DNA from 2 places in the Phytobacter sp. genome. Region 1 is predicted to be linked to the other one. Evidence: riboswitches for the same ligand, from Rfam matches in the RefSeq annotation. Region 1 holds a riboswitch; the other holds the start of a gene.
What was found. Region 1 has a riboswitch for cobalamin ahead of AC5JPW_RS15015 (cobyrinic acid a,c-diamide synthase CobB). Riboswitches for the same ligand answer to the same signal wherever they lie in the genome.
Positions count from the first base shown of each region.

Region 2: another riboswitch for cobalamin. It lies ahead of btuB (TonB-dependent vitamin B12 receptor BtuB); the one in region 1 lies ahead of AC5JPW_RS15015 (cobyrinic acid a,c-diamide synthase CobB).

Region 1 is NZ_JCACPZ010000006.1:84,393-93,920, forward strand. Features, by position in the region: gene pduC (propanediol dehydratase large subunit PduC) at 1-1,069, opposite strand, end outside; gene pduB (propanediol utilization microcompartment protein PduB) at 1,088-1,900, opposite strand; gene pduA (propanediol utilization microcompartment protein PduA) at 1,897-2,181, opposite strand; gene pduF (propanediol diffusion facilitator PduF) at 2,706-3,515, shown strand; gene pocR (transcriptional regulator PocR) at 3,738-4,649, shown strand; cobalamin riboswitch at 4,878-5,056, shown strand; gene AC5JPW_RS15015 (cobyrinic acid a,c-diamide synthase CobB) at 5,158-6,537, shown strand; gene cbiB (adenosylcobinamide-phosphate synthase CbiB) at 6,534-7,499, shown strand; gene AC5JPW_RS15025 (cobalt-precorrin-8 methylmutase) at 7,505-8,134, shown strand; gene cbiD (cobalt-precorrin-5B (C(1))-methyltransferase CbiD) at 8,134-9,273, shown strand; gene cbiE (precorrin-6y C5,15-methyltransferase (decarboxylating) subunit CbiE) at 9,267-9,528, shown strand, end outside.
Region 2 is NZ_JCACPZ010000002.1:341-9,868, forward strand. Features, by position in the region: partial or broken gene murI (glutamate racemase) at 1-295, opposite strand, end outside; gene btuB (TonB-dependent vitamin B12 receptor BtuB) at 240-2,090, opposite strand; cobalamin riboswitch at 2,157-2,462, opposite strand; gene trmA (tRNA (uridine(54)-C5)-methyltransferase TrmA) at 2,581-3,681, shown strand; gene AC5JPW_RS02680 (YijD family membrane protein) at 3,721-4,074, opposite strand; gene fabR (HTH-type transcriptional repressor FabR) at 4,085-4,723, opposite strand; gene sthA (Si-specific NAD(P)(+) transhydrogenase) at 4,920-6,320, shown strand; gene oxyR (DNA-binding transcriptional regulator OxyR) at 6,303-7,220, opposite strand; gene argH (argininosuccinate lyase) at 7,507-8,880, opposite strand; gene argB (acetylglutamate kinase) at 8,960-9,528, opposite strand, start outside.

The DNA.
Region 1 (9,528 bases):
TACCCGGCAGGAACTGCATCAGCAGGCGAGCGGTACGGCGCATATCAGAGTGAGTGAAGGTCTGGTCGTTACTGGATGCGCACTCCAGATCCAGCGCGGCGCAAATCAGGTTTTCAGCCAGAATGGCGCGGATACCTGATGGCACGGCAGAAGGTACGCCGACACAGCTTACAGAACCGTTTTGCAGGCCCTGAACACCTGCTGCTTTGGTGATGTAAATACAGCGGGCTTCGAGGTAAAGCATGGATTTACCTTCGGCATAACCCATCTGTACTTCAGAGCCGGAGCCGGAAGTGAAGCGCATTTTCAGGCCGCGAGAGGCATAGGAAGAGGCCAGAAAACCCTTCGACCACGGAGTGTCATCACCGTCGGTAAAGACGGGCTCGGTACCGTAAACGGAGATGGTTTCTGCATAACAGGTGTGGCCCAACATACCGAGTTTCAGCTCGGTTGCTTCTTCAAGTGAACACTGCGTGAGTACGCCAGGACGTCCAACCTGAGAACCCACCAGCAGTGCGATAGCGTTGAAAGGGGCATAACGCGCAACGGCGACGGTTGTCTCCTGCTCGTCAAAGCCGCGGTAAGCACCTTCTGCAGCATCGGCGGCGATCTGCACCGGGTTGTCTTTAACGTTGGTGACGTGAGCTTGCTGCGATGGGGTACGACGCGCACGCATTTTTTGCATGGACATCATCATTTCCACCACGTTCATGTGCGAAACCACCTCCACAATCTTCGCGGGAGTCATCGCAGTGGTCAGCGGCACGATATCACTGCGTTTCACGTTCGGATCGCAAAGCATGTTTGCGAGCTTCACGGAGTCCATCTTCATCACTTCTTCTGCGCGCTGCAGGTTAATGCCGTAGCGGGCAATGAAGTGGTCAATCAGGTCAAACTGGCTGACGGGCTTACCGTCTAATTCGGTGACCACGCCGTCGACGATGCGAATAGAGGGCTTAGGATCGTTCGGGCTTTCCATTGCGATAAAGCCTTCTTCAATCCACTCCTTCACAAAACCGTCCTGGTTAACAGGGCGTTTCGCCAGCGCTTCAAATCTTTTCGATCTCATGAAACAGCCTCTCTGTTATCAGATGTAGGACGGGCGGTCGTTTTTCGGCTCTGAGCCCAATGTGCCCAGCACGGTTTTACCGATTTCGCGGGCAGAAATGACGGCCTGACGAACGGCACCAGAGTCACCGGAGATGACCAGAATGGCTTCGTTACTGAAGCTGGTTCCTTTAGCCGGAGAGCTATAAGCCACCACTTCCACGTTTGCCGATTTCAGTGCGGTATCGGCCATCAACACGCCGACGGAGGCCGGTGCGCCGACAATCACGCCGCATGCCCGGCCAACGGGTGCGCCAAAGGCTTTTTCGAGTGCGAAGCTTGCTCGGGCGGTGTACTGCATTTCGATGTGGCCCGCTTCGTTGGCATAGACATCGCCAAATGTGCGGTCAAGTTCTTTCAGCGCGACTTCGATGGCGCGTTTCACGTCAGAAACGTCGTTACCGCCAAACAGGATCAGTGAACCGTGGCCTGCTCCTCCTTTGGTGTCGCGGGGGAGTTCGATGCTGATCACTTCAGTGTTGGTGGCTTTGACGGCTTCATCGGCCGCCATGATGTGTGGGCCTGCACCGGTACGCGCACCCAGAATGCCAATGGACCGATAGCGCTTTTCAAGTTTCATTGCATCAAGAAGTGCGCTGTCGACGTTGGCGATAACCAGACCAACCGTGTCACCGATCGCTGTGCCGACAAATTCCGTTAAACTGCAGCTTTTTTCTGCCATAGCCGTCTCTCGTGTGGGATGGATTACAGTGGGGGAGGCCGATGTTGCTGGTGATGACACTTTGGCAATCACCTTCGCCATGATCTGTTCCACCAGGTCATTGCTACTCATTGGCTAATTCCCTTGGGTAAGATTTTTTCAACATCAGTGTGCGGACGTGGGATGACGTGTACGGCTTTCACTTCACCTACCTGAGCGGCTGCGGCTGCGCCTGCATCCGTCGCCGCTTTCACGGCTCCAACATCGCCGCGAACAATCACTGTTACCAGGCCAGAACCTATTTTCTCGTAGCCCACTAACATGACATTGGCGGATTTCACCATTGCATCGGCCGCTTCAATGGCTGCTGTCAAACCTTTGGTTTCCACCATTCCTAATGCTTCTTGTTGCATAATGACCTCGATAAGGTTGTCCTGATTTTTCGAATATACAAATAAGAGAGGAAAAAGAATGGCTCACTTGAAAATACATTCAGAACTTCCTGGTTTAATTAGGCGAAAAAATTGCGACTTTAAAATCCAATCTATTGATGTATATAGTTTTTATTGTTTTCTAATTATGATAATTTATTGCTATTTCAATATCACATTTATATTTTTGTGCGTGACATGATTAATTCGATGTGTTAATTGCGCGTGCGAAATCGTTTTGTGAGCAAGGCTATAAAACCGGACATCTGAATTCGCAATAATTTGTTATTAACCGATTGCTAATAAATGCGGTGAATAAGCGGTTGGGCGGCATTTTTTCTTATTTAAATAGCAATAAAGTGTTATTGATAAGCGACTTTTTTGGCGTTTAGACGGTGAGGTTGCCAACACTTTTCGGTAATGCATTTCTATAGTGTGCGGCGTTGTACTCTGCTGCCAGCTTCAGGCGTGCTGGTGAGATCGTGACTCTACCTGGAAGGTGACATATGAATGATTCACTCAAGGCGCAATGCATCGCCGAGTTTTTAGGCACAGGGCTCTTTTTGTTTTTTGGTATCGGCTGTTTGTGCGCAATGAAAGTCGCCGGAGCCTCCCTGGGGCTCTGGGAAATCTGCATTATTTGGGGGCTGGGTATTTCACTGGCTGTTTATCTGACGGCAGCCATATCCGGCGCGCATCTGAACCCGGCGATTACCATTGCGCTGTGGTTGTTTGCCTGTTTCCCTGCGCGCAAAGTCGTGCCTTACATTGTTGCACAAGTGGCTGGGGCATTCGGCGGGGCTGCTATCGCCTATCTGCTTTACCACAATTTGTTCCTTGAATACGAAACTGCCCACAACCTGGTGCGGGGCAGTGCGGAAAGCCTGCAACTTGCGGGGCTTTTCAGTACTTACCCAGCGTCGGCACTGAGCGTCTGGGAAGCGGCACTGGTTGAAATCGTCATTACCTCGATTCTGATGTGTATGATCATGGCGTTGACCGATGATGGTAACGGTGTGCCGCGTGGCCCACTGGCACCGCTGTTGATTGGTGTTCTCGTGGCGGTTATTGGCGCATCTATGGGGCCATTAACGGGTTTTGCGATGAACCCTGCGCGTGATTTCGGGCCGAAATTATTCACCTTCTTTGCTGGTTGGGGTGATATCGCCTTTACCGGCGGACGTGATATCCCGTACTTCTTGATCCCTATTATTGCGCCGATCATTGGTGCTTGCGGTGGAGCGGCTTGTTATCGCTATCTGATTGGCAAAAATTTGCCCTGTAACGCGTGTGTGTTAGAGGAAAAAGAGAGTTGATGCCTGTACGAAATATTCTGCGCAAATAGCGCAACGGCAATTATTTATTTCGTGATCTGCTTTCACGAACGGACGAAATCGTCTCCCAGGGATGGGAGACTTTTGTTATCTTGAATTCTGTTTATCATCTCAACTTGCTGTCATTATCACTACAAGATTAATGAGATGTAAACAAATCGGTTTTTTATAACAATAAATTAAAATTAACTGAGAGGTTTTATCATGATTTCTGCGAGTGCCCTTAACTCGGAACTCATTAATAAAATCGCCCAGGATTTTGCACAAGCCACCGGTCTGGCCGTTGTTGTCGTTAATATCCACGGCGAAGAAATTTCCGAGCTTTTTAATTTTACCCCTTTTTGCCAGATGATGCGGCAGAACGCCCAGCATAGCGCTCGTTGTCGTATGAGTGACCGTTGCGGAGGCTTTGAAGCGTCAAAGTCAAACCAGCCCTGTATCTATCGCTGTCATGCTGGGTTGACTGATTTCTCCATTCCATTGGTGATTGCCGGGCATCTGGTCGGGTTTGTCCTTTGCGGGCAAGTGCGTTTGCGCGAAGGTGACAGTGTTGAATTGATTAATATTCTTAATATTGATGACCGTTGGCAGGCCGATCAGAAACTGATGGATGAGTTTCTCAATGTGCCTGAAATGGACTATTCGCGGGTGATTGCATCTGCTGATCTTTTGCAACTCATTGTGGAAAACTGCCTTAAAAAGCAGATCAACTTTGTCGTCATCAAGGACCAACAGCAGCCTCAGGAAGCCAGCAAAACCAGCCGTAATCAGGGGCCGCACGACGCTAAAATGAAAAAAGCGTTACGGTATATTGAAGCACATCTCTCTGACGAACTACGCCTGGAAGATGTAGCTGCACATGTTTATCTTAGCCCGTATTACTTCAGCAAATTGTTTAAAAAATATCAGGGTATTGGTTTTAATGCCTGGGTAAACAGCCAGCGTATGGCCAGTGCGAAAGAAATGCTATGCCATAGCGATTGGAGCATTGCCAGTATTGCGCGCAATTTAGGATTTTCTCAAACCAGCTATTTTTGCAAAGTTTTTCGTCAAACTTATCAGGTGACTCCGCAAGTCTTTCGTTTGCAAAATAATGCAAACTATGACGGCGATTAAATTTCCGATAACAATATTTTGTTATTCGTAAACACAATAAAATCGCCTGAATTGCCGTTTAAATAAGATGTTAGAGAAAATCCCTGGCAATAAATTGTTATAGCGCAACAAATTATTGTCTTCACAAGGATAAACTGAACCAGTTTTTATTTCCCTGATGCGATAGATTGCAGTCAGGGCAAAAATGACCATTTCACCTGAACAGACCTCGTGGTTTTCGGTGAAATGTAAATAATGAAGCCATCAGGTTCGCCGCAAATGTTTTGCGGCAGGGAAGGGGGTGTGAATCCCCCGCAGCCCCCGCTGCTGTGATGCTGACGACCCCGTAAAGCCACTGATCGCAAGGTCGGGAAGGACGGGCGAGGATGACGCTAAGCCAGAAGACCGACCTGAAAGGTGACACTCAACAACTTCGGTGGGAAGTCGGTTGCTCAGAAGCGTACAGTCATTGCACTGGGATTACGCGCATCCTGACACTGCCTTTCCACCCTGAATGGGGCTTTTAGGTATGTCTGACGGACGTTGCGCCTTTATTCTTGCCGGTACGGGAAGTGGCTGTGGGAAAACCACCGTCACGCTCGGTTTGCTGAGTGTGTTACAGCAGCGCGGTATGCGGGTGCAGCCTTTCAAAGTGGGGCCGGATTACCTCGATACTGCCTGGCATACTGCTATTAGCGGAGTGTCTTCCCGCAATCTCGACAGCTTTATGCTCCCTGCTTCCACGCTCAATGCCCTGTTTAATCAGCAGATGCAACATACGGATGTTGCGGTGATTGAAGGTGTCATGGGGCTTTATGACGGCTACGGCACCGACCCAAACTTTTGCAGTAGTGCCGCGTTGGCCAAACAGCTTGGCGTACCGGTTATCCTGCTGGTGGACGGTAAAGCGGTCTCTACCTCGATTGCAGCAACCGTGATGGGATTCCAGCATTTTGACCCGAAATTGCGTATTGCTGGCGTAATCGTTAACCGCGTTAATAGCGACAACCACTACCAGCTCCTCAAACACGCTATTGAGCATTACTGCGGCATCCCTGTATTGGGGTATGTCCCTGTCACTTCAGGAGTTGCGTTACCAGAACGCCACCTTGGTCTGGTCACCGCCCGTGAATCTCTTATCGACTCCCAGCCCTGGCGGGATTTTGCCGTTAGGATTGAACAGACGCTGGATATTGACACGCTCTTGTCCTTAAGCCAGCTTGCGGCGCTGCCGAAAGGGGAATGGCCTTCACTCCCCACACCGAACGCTGGCACAGGGCTGACGCTCGCTCTCGCCGACGATGAGGCTTTCAACTTCTACTACCCGGATAATCTGCAACTGCTGGAAAACGCTGGTGTAAACATTGTCCGCTTTAGCCCGCTGCACGATGATCATTTGCCGGAATGCCAGATGTTGTGGCTCGGTGGCGGCTATCCGGAGCTACACGCCCGCGCGCTTGCCGCCAACACACCCATGCTGAACGCCATCCGGGCTGCGCATCAGCGCGGTGTGGCAATTTACGCAGAATGTGGTGGCCTGATGTACCTGGGTTCCACCTTGCGCGATGGTGAAGGCCATGTGCATACCCTCGTCGGGGTGATCCCCGGACACAGTGAGATGGGTAAGCGCCTGACCCGGTTTGGCTACTGTCAGGCGACAGCGCGACAGCCAACGCTGCTTGCCGATGAAGGTGAAACACTACGTGGGCACGAATTCCATTACTCCGACTTTACCCCTGAGCTGAATGCCGTGATGGACTGCCAGAAAGCGCGGGACGGTAAAGTCCTGTCGCAATGGCAGGGCGGTTGGCAGGTGGGCAACACCTACGCCAGCTATCTGCATATTCATTTCGCCCAGCGGCCGCAGATGCTGAGCCGATGGATTCAGGCTGCGAGGAGTGTGGCATGACAGTCCTTGCCTGGTGCGTAGCCTGGCTGCTTGACCGCTGGCTGGGTGACCCGCCTCACTGGCCGCACCCGGTACGCTGGATCGGCGCACTCATCAGCGTCTCTCAGCGTGCCGTTCGTCGGCTTTGCCATTCCGATACCGCCCTGCGTATCGGCGGCGGCGTGATGTGGCTGGTGGTGGTCGGAGTCACCTGGAGTATGGCATGGGGAGTATTAGCGCTTGCGACGAAGATTCATCCCTGGTTGGGTTGGTGCGTCGAGGTGTGGATGATTTACACCCTGCTGGCCGCCCGCTGCCTGGACGATGCGGCCAGAGAAGTGGAGCGCGCCCTGCGTCACGGCACGCTGGATGAAAGCCGGGAAAAACTCTCCTGGATTGTTGGCCGCGACACCTCACAGCTGCAACCGCCGCAAATTAACCGTGCGGTGGTGGAAACGGTCGCCGAAAACACGGTCGACGGTGTTATTGCCCCCTTGTTCTTCTTGCTGCTCGGTGGTGCACCGCTGGCGATGGCCTACAAAGCGGTCAATACCCTGGATTCGATGGTCGGTTACAAAAACGAAAAATACCGCGCCATCGGCATGGTCAGTGCGCGTCTTGACGACGTCGCCAACTTTATTCCGGCGCGACTGAGCTGGCTGTTACTGAGTCTGGCTGCCGGGGTCTGCCGTCTGAACGCCCGCAATGCGTTGCGGGTCGGCTGGCGCGATCGTCACAACCACAGTAGTCCCAATTGCGCATGGCCGGAAGGCACCGTAGCCGGTGCGCTGGGCGTACGTCTCGGTGGCCCGAATGACTATTTTGGTGAGCGAGTGGAGAAGCCATGGATTGGCGATGAAAAACGCGCCATCTCTGTTGAGGATATTTCGCACACAATCCGGCTGATGTGGGTGGCTTCCACCCTGGCGCTGGGCTTGTTTGCGCTTACGCATGCCATGCTGGCAGGAGCAGCACTCTTATGAAAACGATGGATTATTTACAGCAGCCTCAGGCCATTGAGGACAAAAGTTTTGTCATTATTGGCGACATCATTAGTGAAACGCGGCCTGACTACCGTTTTGCCAGCCCACTGCACGAAGCCATCATTAAACGTGTGATTCATACCACTGCAGATTTCGACTGGCTCGACATTCTGTGGTTCTCCCCGGATGCACTGGAGAGTCTCAGCAGAGCACTGCGCAGTGGTTGCACGCTTTACACCGACACCACAATGGCGCTGTCAGGAATCAACAAAACGCTGCTGGCGAAGTTTGGCGGCGAAGTGAAGTGCTATATCAGCGACCCGCGCGTTGTGCGCACGGCGAAGGAAAACAGTATCACGCGCTCAATGGCAGCCGTCGACCTTGCGTTAAGTGAAGAGGGCGAGAAAGTCTTCGTCTTTGGTAATGCCCCCACTGCGCTGTTCCGCCTGCTCGAACAAAATGCCCAGGTACGCAGTGTGGTTGGTGTGCCGGTCGGCTTTGTTGGCGCGGCTGAATCTAAAGATGCGCTAGTAGAAAGCGGTTTACCTGGTATTGCCGCGCTCGGCCGCAAAGGTGGCAGCAACGTTGCGGCGGCCATCATTAACGCGTTTCTCTATTACATGCGGGAGGCGTAATGAGCGAAGAGGCTTTCGACGCCCCGGTGTGGCACAACGGCAAAGCGCTGCGTAAGGGCTACACCACCGGCTCCTGCGCGACCGCAGCGGCAAAAGTGGCAGCACTGATGGTACTGCGCCAGCACATTATCCACCAGGTATCGATTGTCACTCCGTCTGGCGTCACCCTGCGCCTGAACGTGGAATCTCCGCACATTGAAGGCCAGCAGGCCATTGCCGCAATTCGTAAAGACGGGGGCGATGATGTGGACGCCACCCACGGTATGCTTATTTTTGCCCGTGTCAGTCTGAACGACAGCGGTGAGATTGTGCTCTGCGGCGGTGAAGGTGTGGGAAAAGTGACCCGCAAAGGCATCGGCTTACCTATCGGCAGTGCGGCGATTAACCGCACGCCGCGCCAGACCATTGAAGCCGCAGTGCGTGAAGTCATTGGCCCGTCGCGCGGCGCAGAGGTGGAAATCTTCGCGCCGGAAGGGGACGAGCGGGCGAAAAAAACCTACAACAGTCGACTCGGGATTATCGGTGGGATCTCCATTATTGGCACCACCGGCATTGTCACACCGATGTCTGAAGAGAGCTGGAAACGTTCGCTGTCGCTGGAGATGGAAATCAAACGTGAAGCCGGGCTGGAGCGCGTGGTGCTGGTACCGGGAAATCACGGTGAGCGTTTTGTCCGCGAGCAGATGGGGCTTCCGGGCGACATTGTCGTCACCATGAGCAACTTCGTCGGTTTTATGATCGAAGAGGCGGTGCGCATGGGCTACAAGCAAATTGTGCTCATCGGCCACCCTGGGAAGCTGGTGAAAATCGCAGCGGGCATCTTCCACACCCATAGCCATATTGCCGACGCGCGCATGGAAACGCTGGTCGCGCATCTGGCGCTGCTTGGCGCACCGCATGAACTCTTATTGCTGGTGAGCGAGTGCGACACCACCGAAGCAGCGATGGAACACATCGATGCCGCAGGGTTTAGCCACCTTTATAACCACCTTGCGCAGCGTATCTGCCAGCGCGTCATGCTCAACCTGCGCTTTACCCAAAATCCACCCCAGTGCGATGCCATTATGTTCTCGTTTGATAACCAGATCCTCGGTGCAAGCCGTCCGTTCGAGGCGATTGTGGAGGATCTCCGATGCTGACCGTTGTCGGAATGGGGCCTGCCTCACTGGCATTAATGACCCCGATGGCGCTGGAGGCCGTATCTCACGCCGATGTACTGGTGGGCGGTAAACGCCACCTTGCCCAGTTCCCGGATTTTGCCGGTGAACATCATGCTCTCGACGCGGATATCCCCGGTCTGATGCGCTGGATAGCGGCGCAGGAAGGGCGACGAGTGGTGGTGCTGGCCTCTGGTGATCCGCTCTTTTATGGCATCGGTAAACGACTGGTGGCGG
Region 2 (9,528 bases), on a different contig from region 1:
AAACGGTACTTGCGGTGTTACAGGCGATAACGGCAAGGGAGAGTGGGTATTGGGCCTGAACGGCGGTCACGATTTCAACCACGCGTTCAACAATAAACTCTTCGCTCTTTTCCCCATAAGGAAAGGCAACGTTATCGAAAGTATAAATGTAATGCAGATCCGGCAGGAGATGCCGGATCTCGTCATAAACCGATAACCCACCGACGCCGGAATCAAACACCAGCACGGTGGGCCGTAGTTTAGAAGGTGTAGCTGCCAGACAAGGTGTATTCTCGTCCTGCAGTTTGGTAGCCATAAGCTGTCTCGTAGTCTTTATCGAACAGGTTAGCTATTTTACCACGAACTGTCAGGTGAGAGGTCACAGGATATGACAATCCAATGTCCCAGACGCTCACGCCCCCCATCTTAACGGTATGGGAAGTATAGGTTGTTGCATCATAGGCACTGTCATAACGTTGCCCCATATATTGATACGCCACGTTCCAGCCGAGATCATAAACCTGTCCGGTCAGTTCGTACTTCACCTGCTGCTTCGCGCGGCGAGCAAGCACCTTGTTGGTTTCGTCATCACGCGGGTCGATATACTGCAGCGTCAGATGATGATCAACAGGGCCTGTCGTTACGTTTCCGGTCCACTCCACACCTTTAATTGTGGCAGAGTTGATGTTGTAGTATGCGGTGTTGCTGTAAGTAATGAGATTATCAATTTCATAACGATAAGCAGACAGGCGCCAGTCAATCGGCCCGGTCAGCCCTTCAAGCCCCGCTTCCCACTGCTTAGACTCTTCCGGTTTCAGATTCGGGTTGGACGCGATGCCAAACCGCTCTGCGCCAAACTGCTGCCCAAGCGATGGCGCCAGGAACCCGGTACCGTAAGAAAGCGTCGCACGGTAGTTGTCAACAAACTCCCAGCCTGCGGCTGTCTGCCAGGTACCATGCCAGCCGAACTGCTCATCATGGTCCTCACGCCCGGACGCTTCCAGGGTAACGCGGTCAATTTGCTGCTGACCGGTCAGATAGAGTCCGGTGGTATCACGCTTATAGACATCCGTACTGGATGTGCCGCTGGATTGCAGTTTCTCTTGCTTCCAGTCAACGCCACCGCTGACTGAGCCCTGTCCAACCTCAACGTTATTACCCCATTGGATATAACGCTGTTCCATGTTGTCCAGGCTCGCGCTGGATGCGTAGCGGCCATCCTGCGCGTTGTAATTGTAGTTTTTGAGATGCTGATAGTTAGCAATCAGCTGAGAAGAGTAAATCCCGGAATGATAGTTAAGACCGGTATCCCATGATTGGGTGTAGTTCTGGCTTTCATCGCCACCACCTGCATAGCCACCGCTGCCCTGATCGTAGTCGGTATTTGAGGTGTAACCGTAGCCACGGAAGAAACCTGAAACGCTGTCATTAAACTTGTGCTGAACGCCGCCCCAGAACAGCTTATTGCGGTAACCGTCGCGATCGCTGTCGTCAGCGTAGGTTGAATCAGGCTGAACGTTAAAACCTTTGGTCGTCTGATAGGCGCCCGCAGCGGTTACCATCGTGTCGCCGAAGCGTTGATTGATCGCGCCGTCGTAGTTCTGATATCCCCTGGACCCCATTCCTGCGTTAATCTGCGCACGCTCATCATCACTCATCGTAATGATGTTCACTACACCGCCAATTGCACCAGAACCATAAACCGCAGAACGTGGGCCACGGATGTATTCGATGCGTTGAACAAGTGATACCGGGATCTGACCAATATCAATCGCATTGCCAATGCCGGCACGCGCCATGGGTACGCCGTCAATCAGCACCAGTACATGGCGTGCTTCAGTACCGCGAACAAAGAGAGACGAACTCTGCCCGATTCCACCATATTGGGCAATGTCCACGCCCGGTAGACGACGCATAACATCGTTGAGATCTTTTGACTGCCAGCGCTGAATATCTTCACGCGTGACCACATCGGTAGGTGCCAGTACGGTATTCACTGGTTGTTGAAAACGATTTGCTGTCACTACCAGAGTGTCTGAGTTACTGTCCTGCGCCCAGCCAGAAAATGCCGTGACGGAGAGAGCCGTCAGCAGCGAAGCTTTTTTAATCATTGTGTGAGCATCCACATAATAAGAAGGATGCCGCAGGTACCATCAGTAGCTCGCGACGATGACACCAAATGCGACGTAATTCCGGCAGGTCTTCGGGCTCGGGGGTACTACAAGATGATGACTTCCCACTTCATATCTACCCGTCATACTTCAAGTTGCATATGCGTTGGCTTTCCTCGCTCACCCCAGTCACTTACTTTAGTAAGCTCCTGGGGACTCGCTGCGTTGCCGCCTGCCTGCAACTCGAATTATTTAGGGTATAAGCAGTGTCTGCTTTCGCTATCATCCCACCCTTCCTTACCGCTGCGCGTCAGCCCCAGATTCACACTGGGTTCCCTTTTAACTCACAGGACCGGAACAGGGATGCTACATTCAGAAACATATAGATGTCCAGACTGCTATGAGGGGAATCGAAAAAACATCCGAGACTGGACATCCCCTGAGCAATCCCTACAATCCCCGCGTTATTCTTAATCATTCAGGAAATACGATGACACCAGAACACCTGCCAACAGAACAGTACGAAGCGCAACTGGCCGAGAAAGTCGTGCGTCTGCAGTCGATGATGACGCCCTTCTCCGCGCCCGTACCGGAGGTGTTCCGTTCGCCAGTCAGCCACTACCGCATGCGTGCAGAGTTCCGCATCTGGCACGATGGTGACGACCTGTACCACATTATTTTCGATCAGCAGACCAAAAGTCGTATCCGTGTCGACAGCTTTCCGGCCGCGAGCGAGTTGATTAATCAGTTGATGAAAGTGCTGATGGAGAACCTGCGCGAGAACAAAACGCTGCGCCACAAGCTCTTCCAGATTGATTACCTGACCACCATGAGTAATCAGGCCATTGTATCCCTGCTGTATCATAAAAAGCTGGATGATGAATGGCGTGAAGAGGCGACCCGTCTTCGTGATGCCCTGCGAGCACAAAACCTGAATGTGCACCTGATTGGCCGTGCAACCAAAACCAAAATCGAGCTGGACCAGGACTTTATTGACGAGCGCTTGCCTGTCGGCGGTAAAGAGATGATCTATCGCCAGGTCGAAAACAGCTTTACGCAGCCCAATGCAGCTATGAATGTGCAGATGCTGGAGTGGGCACTGGGTGCCACGAAAGAATCAACCGGGGACCTGCTGGAGTTGTACTGCGGTAACGGTAATTTCTCGTTGGCGCTGGCACGTAACTTTGATCGCGTCCTGGCAACGGAAATCGCTAAACCGTCGGTCGCCGCCGCGCAGTACAACATAGCGGCAAACCATATCGACAATGTGCAGATTATCCGTATGTCGGCAGAAGAGTTCACTCAGGCCATGAACGGTGTTCGTGAATTTAACCGCTTGCAGGGCATCGATTTGAAGAGTTACCAGTGTGAGACGATTTTCGTCGATCCACCACGCAGTGGGCTGGACAGTGAAACCGAGAAGATGGTGCAGGCGTATCCGCGGATTCTCTATATCTCCTGTAATCCGGAAACCTTGTGTAAGAATCTGGAAACGCTAAGCCAGACGCACAACATTGAGCGTCTGGCCCTGTTCGATCAGTTCCCTTATACGCACCATATGGAGTGCGGGGTTCTGCTGACAGCGAAGTAGTACCGATTGCCGGATGGCGGCATAAATGCCGTATCCGGCCTACAGCCCCTGATTACGGTTACGCATACGGAAACCGATCCAGAACACCAGAATCACCGACAGCACCGCGGGGAAGAAGTTGGAGCCGATATCCGGATACTCCGCACGCACCACGGTGCTATAAAGCAGCACACCGAGAATAAAGCAGGCCGCTGCAAGACCGGGCAAGCCAACGGGCATGGTACGGTTTTGATAACGCTGATGCAGGCAGTAGACCGTCAGCACCAGTGAAAGAATCGGGAACACGGAGAAAGGCACAATGGAGCTAAAAATCGCTGCAAAAGTGCCATTAATGGATAAGCCAGCGATCAACGCCAGCAACAACGTACCTTTATCTTGACCTGACTGTTTCATTACTCACCCTTCACTCGTCGGTTTGATGTGCTACTTTTTCTTGTTCACGTCGATACCAGTAATACGCACCTTTAGAAATCATCCGCAGTTGCAATACCAGTCGCTCTTCTAATTGCCGGCGTTGTTCAATGCCCACATCCAGTGCCTCAGCGCCCGCACTGAAAACAATCGTCACCATGGCCTCGGCCTGCGCTTCGGTGAACGCTCGCGGCATATGGTTTTCGAGTTCAAGATAGTCAGCAAGTTCCGCAATAAAATGCTGGATTTCCCGCGCAACCGCCGCACGAAACGCAGCCGACGTTCCTGAGCGTTCACGCAGTAACAGCTGGAAAGCATTAGGGTTGTTGCCGATAAACTCCATAAACGTTGAGACCGATGTGCGGATAACACTGCCACCTTTAGCAATACGTTGACGCGCCTGGCGCATCAACTGACGTAGCATCAAACCACTCTCATCGACCATGGTCAGGCCGAGTTCATCCACATCGCGGAAATGACGATAAAAGGACGTTGGGGCAATACCCGCTTCCCGCGCAACTTCGCGCAGACTCAGGCTGGCGAAACTTCGCTCAGCGCTCAGTTGACTGAATGCTGCTTCAACCAGCGAACGCCGGGTTCTCTCTTTTTGTTGCGCTCTTACGCCCATCACGATGCTTGAATCCCTCCGCAGACCTTCTGGCACTATACCAGAGAATAAAACTAATCGGATTGTACTGGATTGTGAATGATTGTTTACGAGGTCTTTCTGCTTTCCCGCACGAAAAAAGCACAACGATAATTGGGTTATCCCGCCGTTGATGTTACTATTATGTTGCTTTTATGTATAAGAACAGGTAAGCCTTGCCATGCCACATTCCTACGATTACGACGCAATAGTTATAGGCTCAGGCCCGGGCGGCGAAGGTGCTGCTATGGGTCTGGTTAAACAGGGTGCCCGGATAGCGGTCATTGAGCGCTATCACAACGTGGGCGGCGGTTGTACCCATTGGGGAACCATCCCCTCTAAAGCCCTCCGCCATGCCGTTAGCCGCATCATTGAATTCAATCAAAACCCGTTATACAGCGACCACACCCGTATTCTCCGCTCCTCTTTTGCCGACATTTTGAATCATGCAGACAGCGTGATTAATCAGCAAACGCAGATGCGTCAGGGCTTTTACGAGCGTAACCGCTGTGAAATCCTACAGGGGAATGCGCACTTCGTTGACCCGCATACGCTGGCGCTGGAGTGTCCGGACGGGTCGGTTGAGACCTTAACAGCCGAGAAATTTGTGATTGCCTGCGGTTCACGCCCTTACCACCCGGCGGACACCGATTTTGCGCATCCGCGCATCTACGACAGCGACTCAATCCTCAACATGCATCATGAACCCCGCCATGTGATCATCTATGGTGCGGGGGTGATCGGCTGTGAATATGCCTCGATCTTCCGCGGGATGAACGTCAAGGTGGATTTGATCAACACCCGCGATCGTCTGCTGGCTTTCCTCGATCAGGAAATGTCGGATTCGCTCTCTTACCACTTCTGGAACAGTGGCGTAGTGATTCGCCATAACGAAGAGTATGAGCGCATTGAGGCCATGGACGACGGTGTGATTATGCACCTGAAATCCGGTAAGAAAGTAAAAGCAGACTGCCTGCTCTATGCTAACGGCCGCACCGGTAACACGGACAGCCTGAAGCTGGAAAACATTGGTCTGGATGCCGATGGGCGTGGTCAGTTGAAGGTCAACAGCATGTACCAGACTGCGCTACAGCATATCTACGCGGTCGGTGACGTGATTGGCTACCCGAGTCTGGCATCTGCCGCTTACGACCAGGGCCGCATTGCCGCGCAAGCGATGATAAAAGGTGAAGCCACCGCGCACCTGATTGAAGATATCCCGACCGGGATCTATACCATTCCTGAAATCAGCTCTGTGGGTAAAACCGAACAACAGCTGACCGCAATGAAAGTGCCTTATGAAGTGGGCCGGGCGCAGTTCAAACACCTGGCAAGGGCGCAAATTGTGGGAATGAGCGTAGGGACGCTGAAAATTCTGTTCCACCGAGAAACCAAAGAGATTTTGGGGATTCATTGCTTTGGTGAGCGCGCGGCCGAAATCATTCACATCGGCCAGGCGATTATGGAGCAGAAAGGCGGTGGTAACACGATTGAGTACTTTGTTAACACCACCTTTAACTACCCGACCATGGCGGAAGCCTACCGGGTAGCCGCGTTAAATGGCTTAAACCGCCTGTTTTAACGCGCTGTCAAAGTGGCCATCCATCGCACCACGGATGGCCTCCGCCAACTGCTCATAGCGGTTACGCAGCGGTGAGCCAGGGCGATAAACCAACCCAACGGTACGCCGGGGTTCCGGCTTGATGCAGGGCAGATAGACCACGCCATCACGCTCGCGCTCACGCGGAACCGCCAGCGCAGGCAGCAAAGTAATACCGCTCCCTGCCGCCACCATGTTGCGCAGCGTCTCAAGACTGGTTGCCCGGAAATGGGTATCTTCTTCCGCACCCGCTTCAAAGCAGAAGCCCATTGCCTGATCGCGCAGACAATGACCATCTTCCAGCATCAGCAATTTCTCACCTGCCAGGTCGGCCATCGGAACGCGGTCGCGACTCGCCCATGGATGGTCAGCATAAATTGCCAGCATCATCGGCTCATCAAACAGCGGCACTTCAATAAAGGCTTCACTCTCTTTCACCAGCGCGAGAATGGCACAGTCGAGTTTACCGCTGTCCAGTTGCGCCAGTAATTGATGGGTTTGCGCTTCGTGCAGGTACATTTCCAGTTTCGGGAACGTCTGATGCAGCAAAGGGATAATATGCGGCAGCAGATAAGGTCCAACGGTGGGGATTAAACCAATATGCAGTGGGCCGGACATTGCTTCCCCCTGCTGGCTTGCCATCTCCTTGAGCACTTTGACCTCACGCAACACTGTGCGCGCCTGATCCACCAGCAACAGACCGGCCTGCGTAAACAGGACTTTGCGGCTGGTGCGTTCTAGCAACATCACACCCAGCTCATCTTCCAGTTTACGAATTTGCCCGCTCAGAGTTGGCTGGCTGACATGGCAGGAATCCGCTGCACGGCGAAAATGGCGGTGTTCAGCTAACGCCACCAGATATTCAAGATCACGAATATTCATTATTCATCCTCCGTCGCCACGATAGTTCGTGGCGATAGATAGAATAGCAATGAACGATTATCCCTATCAAGGGTTCTGTACAATAATTAGCACAAGAAACGAAGCGGTCACCATTACCCTTGATGCCACTGCCTCTATCTCTCTGAATAACTAAAGCCAACGTGAACATTTTGCGGACCCCGTGTCCGCTTTTTTTTGCGTAAAAAAGCCCAACGCAGGGTCAGGCTATTTTGCTCTCCCTCCGTGTGGACAGAGGGATGTAGTGAGGGCATCAGCCCGCAGAGGATCAGACTAAACGATTTTTCGCATCCGCAATTGCCTGTGCAACCTGCTGCGGGGACACGCCGCCTTTCGCAGCACGCTTGTCCAGACAGGATTGCAGCGACAGAATCGGATAGACGTCATCGGCGATAACGGCACTGAATTTCTGCAAATCCACCAGCGCCAAATCTTCCAGCGGTTTACCCTGACGAATAGCTTCGACAACCGCTTCGCCTACAATATGGTGTGCTTCACGGAACGGCACGCCTTTGGCAACCAGATAGTCCGCCAGTTCAGTCGCATTCGCGTAGCCCTGCTGCGCCGCTTCCTGACAACGCGGACGTTTCACCTGAATGCCATCCAGCACCAGTGCCGCCATATGCAGGCAGTCAAGCCAGGTGTCGAGTGCATCGAACAGCCCTTCTTTATCTTCCTGCATATCTTTGTTGTAGGCCAACGGCAGCCCTTTCAGGGTCATCATCATGCCGGTCAGCGCACCTTGTACACGCCCGCATTTACCACGGATCAGTTCCAGCGCATCCGGGTTTTTCTTCTGCGGCATCAGTGATGAACCAGAAGTCACACGGTCAGAAAGCTCCACAAATCCTGCTTCGCCGGTGTTGAAGAAAATCAGATCTTCAGCGAAACGAGACAAGTGCACCATGCTAATAGAGGCATCTGAAAGCAATTCCAGCACGTGGTCACGGTCAGAAACGGTGTCCAGGCTGTTGCGGGTCGCAGAGGCAAAGCCCAGCCATCCAGCCAGCTGCTCACGATCAATTTCGTATGCAGTACCCGCCAGCGCACCACAGCCCAGCGGGCTCACATCCAGACGTTTAAGCGTATCCTGTAAACGGCTCTCATCACGCGCCAGCATTTCAACGTAGGCCAGGCACCAGTGTGCGAAAGTGACTGGCTGGGCACGCTGCAAGTGGGTGTAACCCGGCATCACCGCATCCTGATTATTCTCTGCGGTTTCGACCAACGCGGCTTGCAACTGACGACAAGCGGCAAGCAACTCCACGACTGTGTCTTTGCACCACAACTTAAGATCGGTTGCGACCTGGTCGTTACGACTACGCCCGGTGTGCAGCTTTTTGCCCAGTTGACCCACTTTGTCGATCAGCTTGCCTTCAACCCAGCTATGAATATCTTCCGCATCACTTTCGAGGATCTGCTGTGGGTTGGCCTGCACTTCCTGCAGCAACACATTCAGTGCTTCTTCAAGTTGCAGTTGCTCATCGCTGGTTAACACACCTACGGTGACCAGTGCTTTGGACCAGGCCACAGAGCCAACGATATCCTGCTCCGCCAGGCGATAGTCAAAGCGCAAAGAGTCGTTGAACTGTTTGAACCGTTGATCTGCTGCCTGAGTAAAACGCCCACCCCAAAGTGCCATAACATGCTTCCTTAAATTCTTAGATTTCAATACCGGATAGCGATGCGCGTATCCGGCCTGGAGATGATGTTGTCTGTGCTTACGCGAGAATACGGGTGCCGATAGGCGTACCGTTAAACAGTGCTGGCAGTTGTTCTGCGTGACGCCAGGAGGCAATATCAACCGGGCGGTTCAGGGCGCGAGCTGCATCCAGCGCCGCATTTACCTTCACAATCATGCCGTCGGTAATAATCCCCTGCTCAATCAGCTGCTCCGCTTTTGCTGCTGTCATTTCGGCAATGCGCTGGCCTTTCCCATCCAGAATGCCGCTGACATCGGAGAGCAAAATCAAATCTGCGCCCAGCGTTGCCGCCAGAGCAGTCGCTGCCTGGTCAGCATTGACGTTCATCAGGCGACCATCGTCCGTCACACCGATAGAGCTAATGACGGGCAAGAAGCCCCCGTCCAGCAGTGCGTTCACCAGCTTCGGCGAGCCCGGCAGTGCCTGACCAACATGGCCCAACTCTTTATCGAGTTGCGTCACTTTCACGCTATCCCCATCGCCCAGGAACAGGCCAACGGAAGCAATCTTGTGTTTTTTCGCCCAGGCCAGCAGGGTTTTGTTCGCCGTGCCCGCCAACGCACCGGTAATAATATCGATTTGATCGG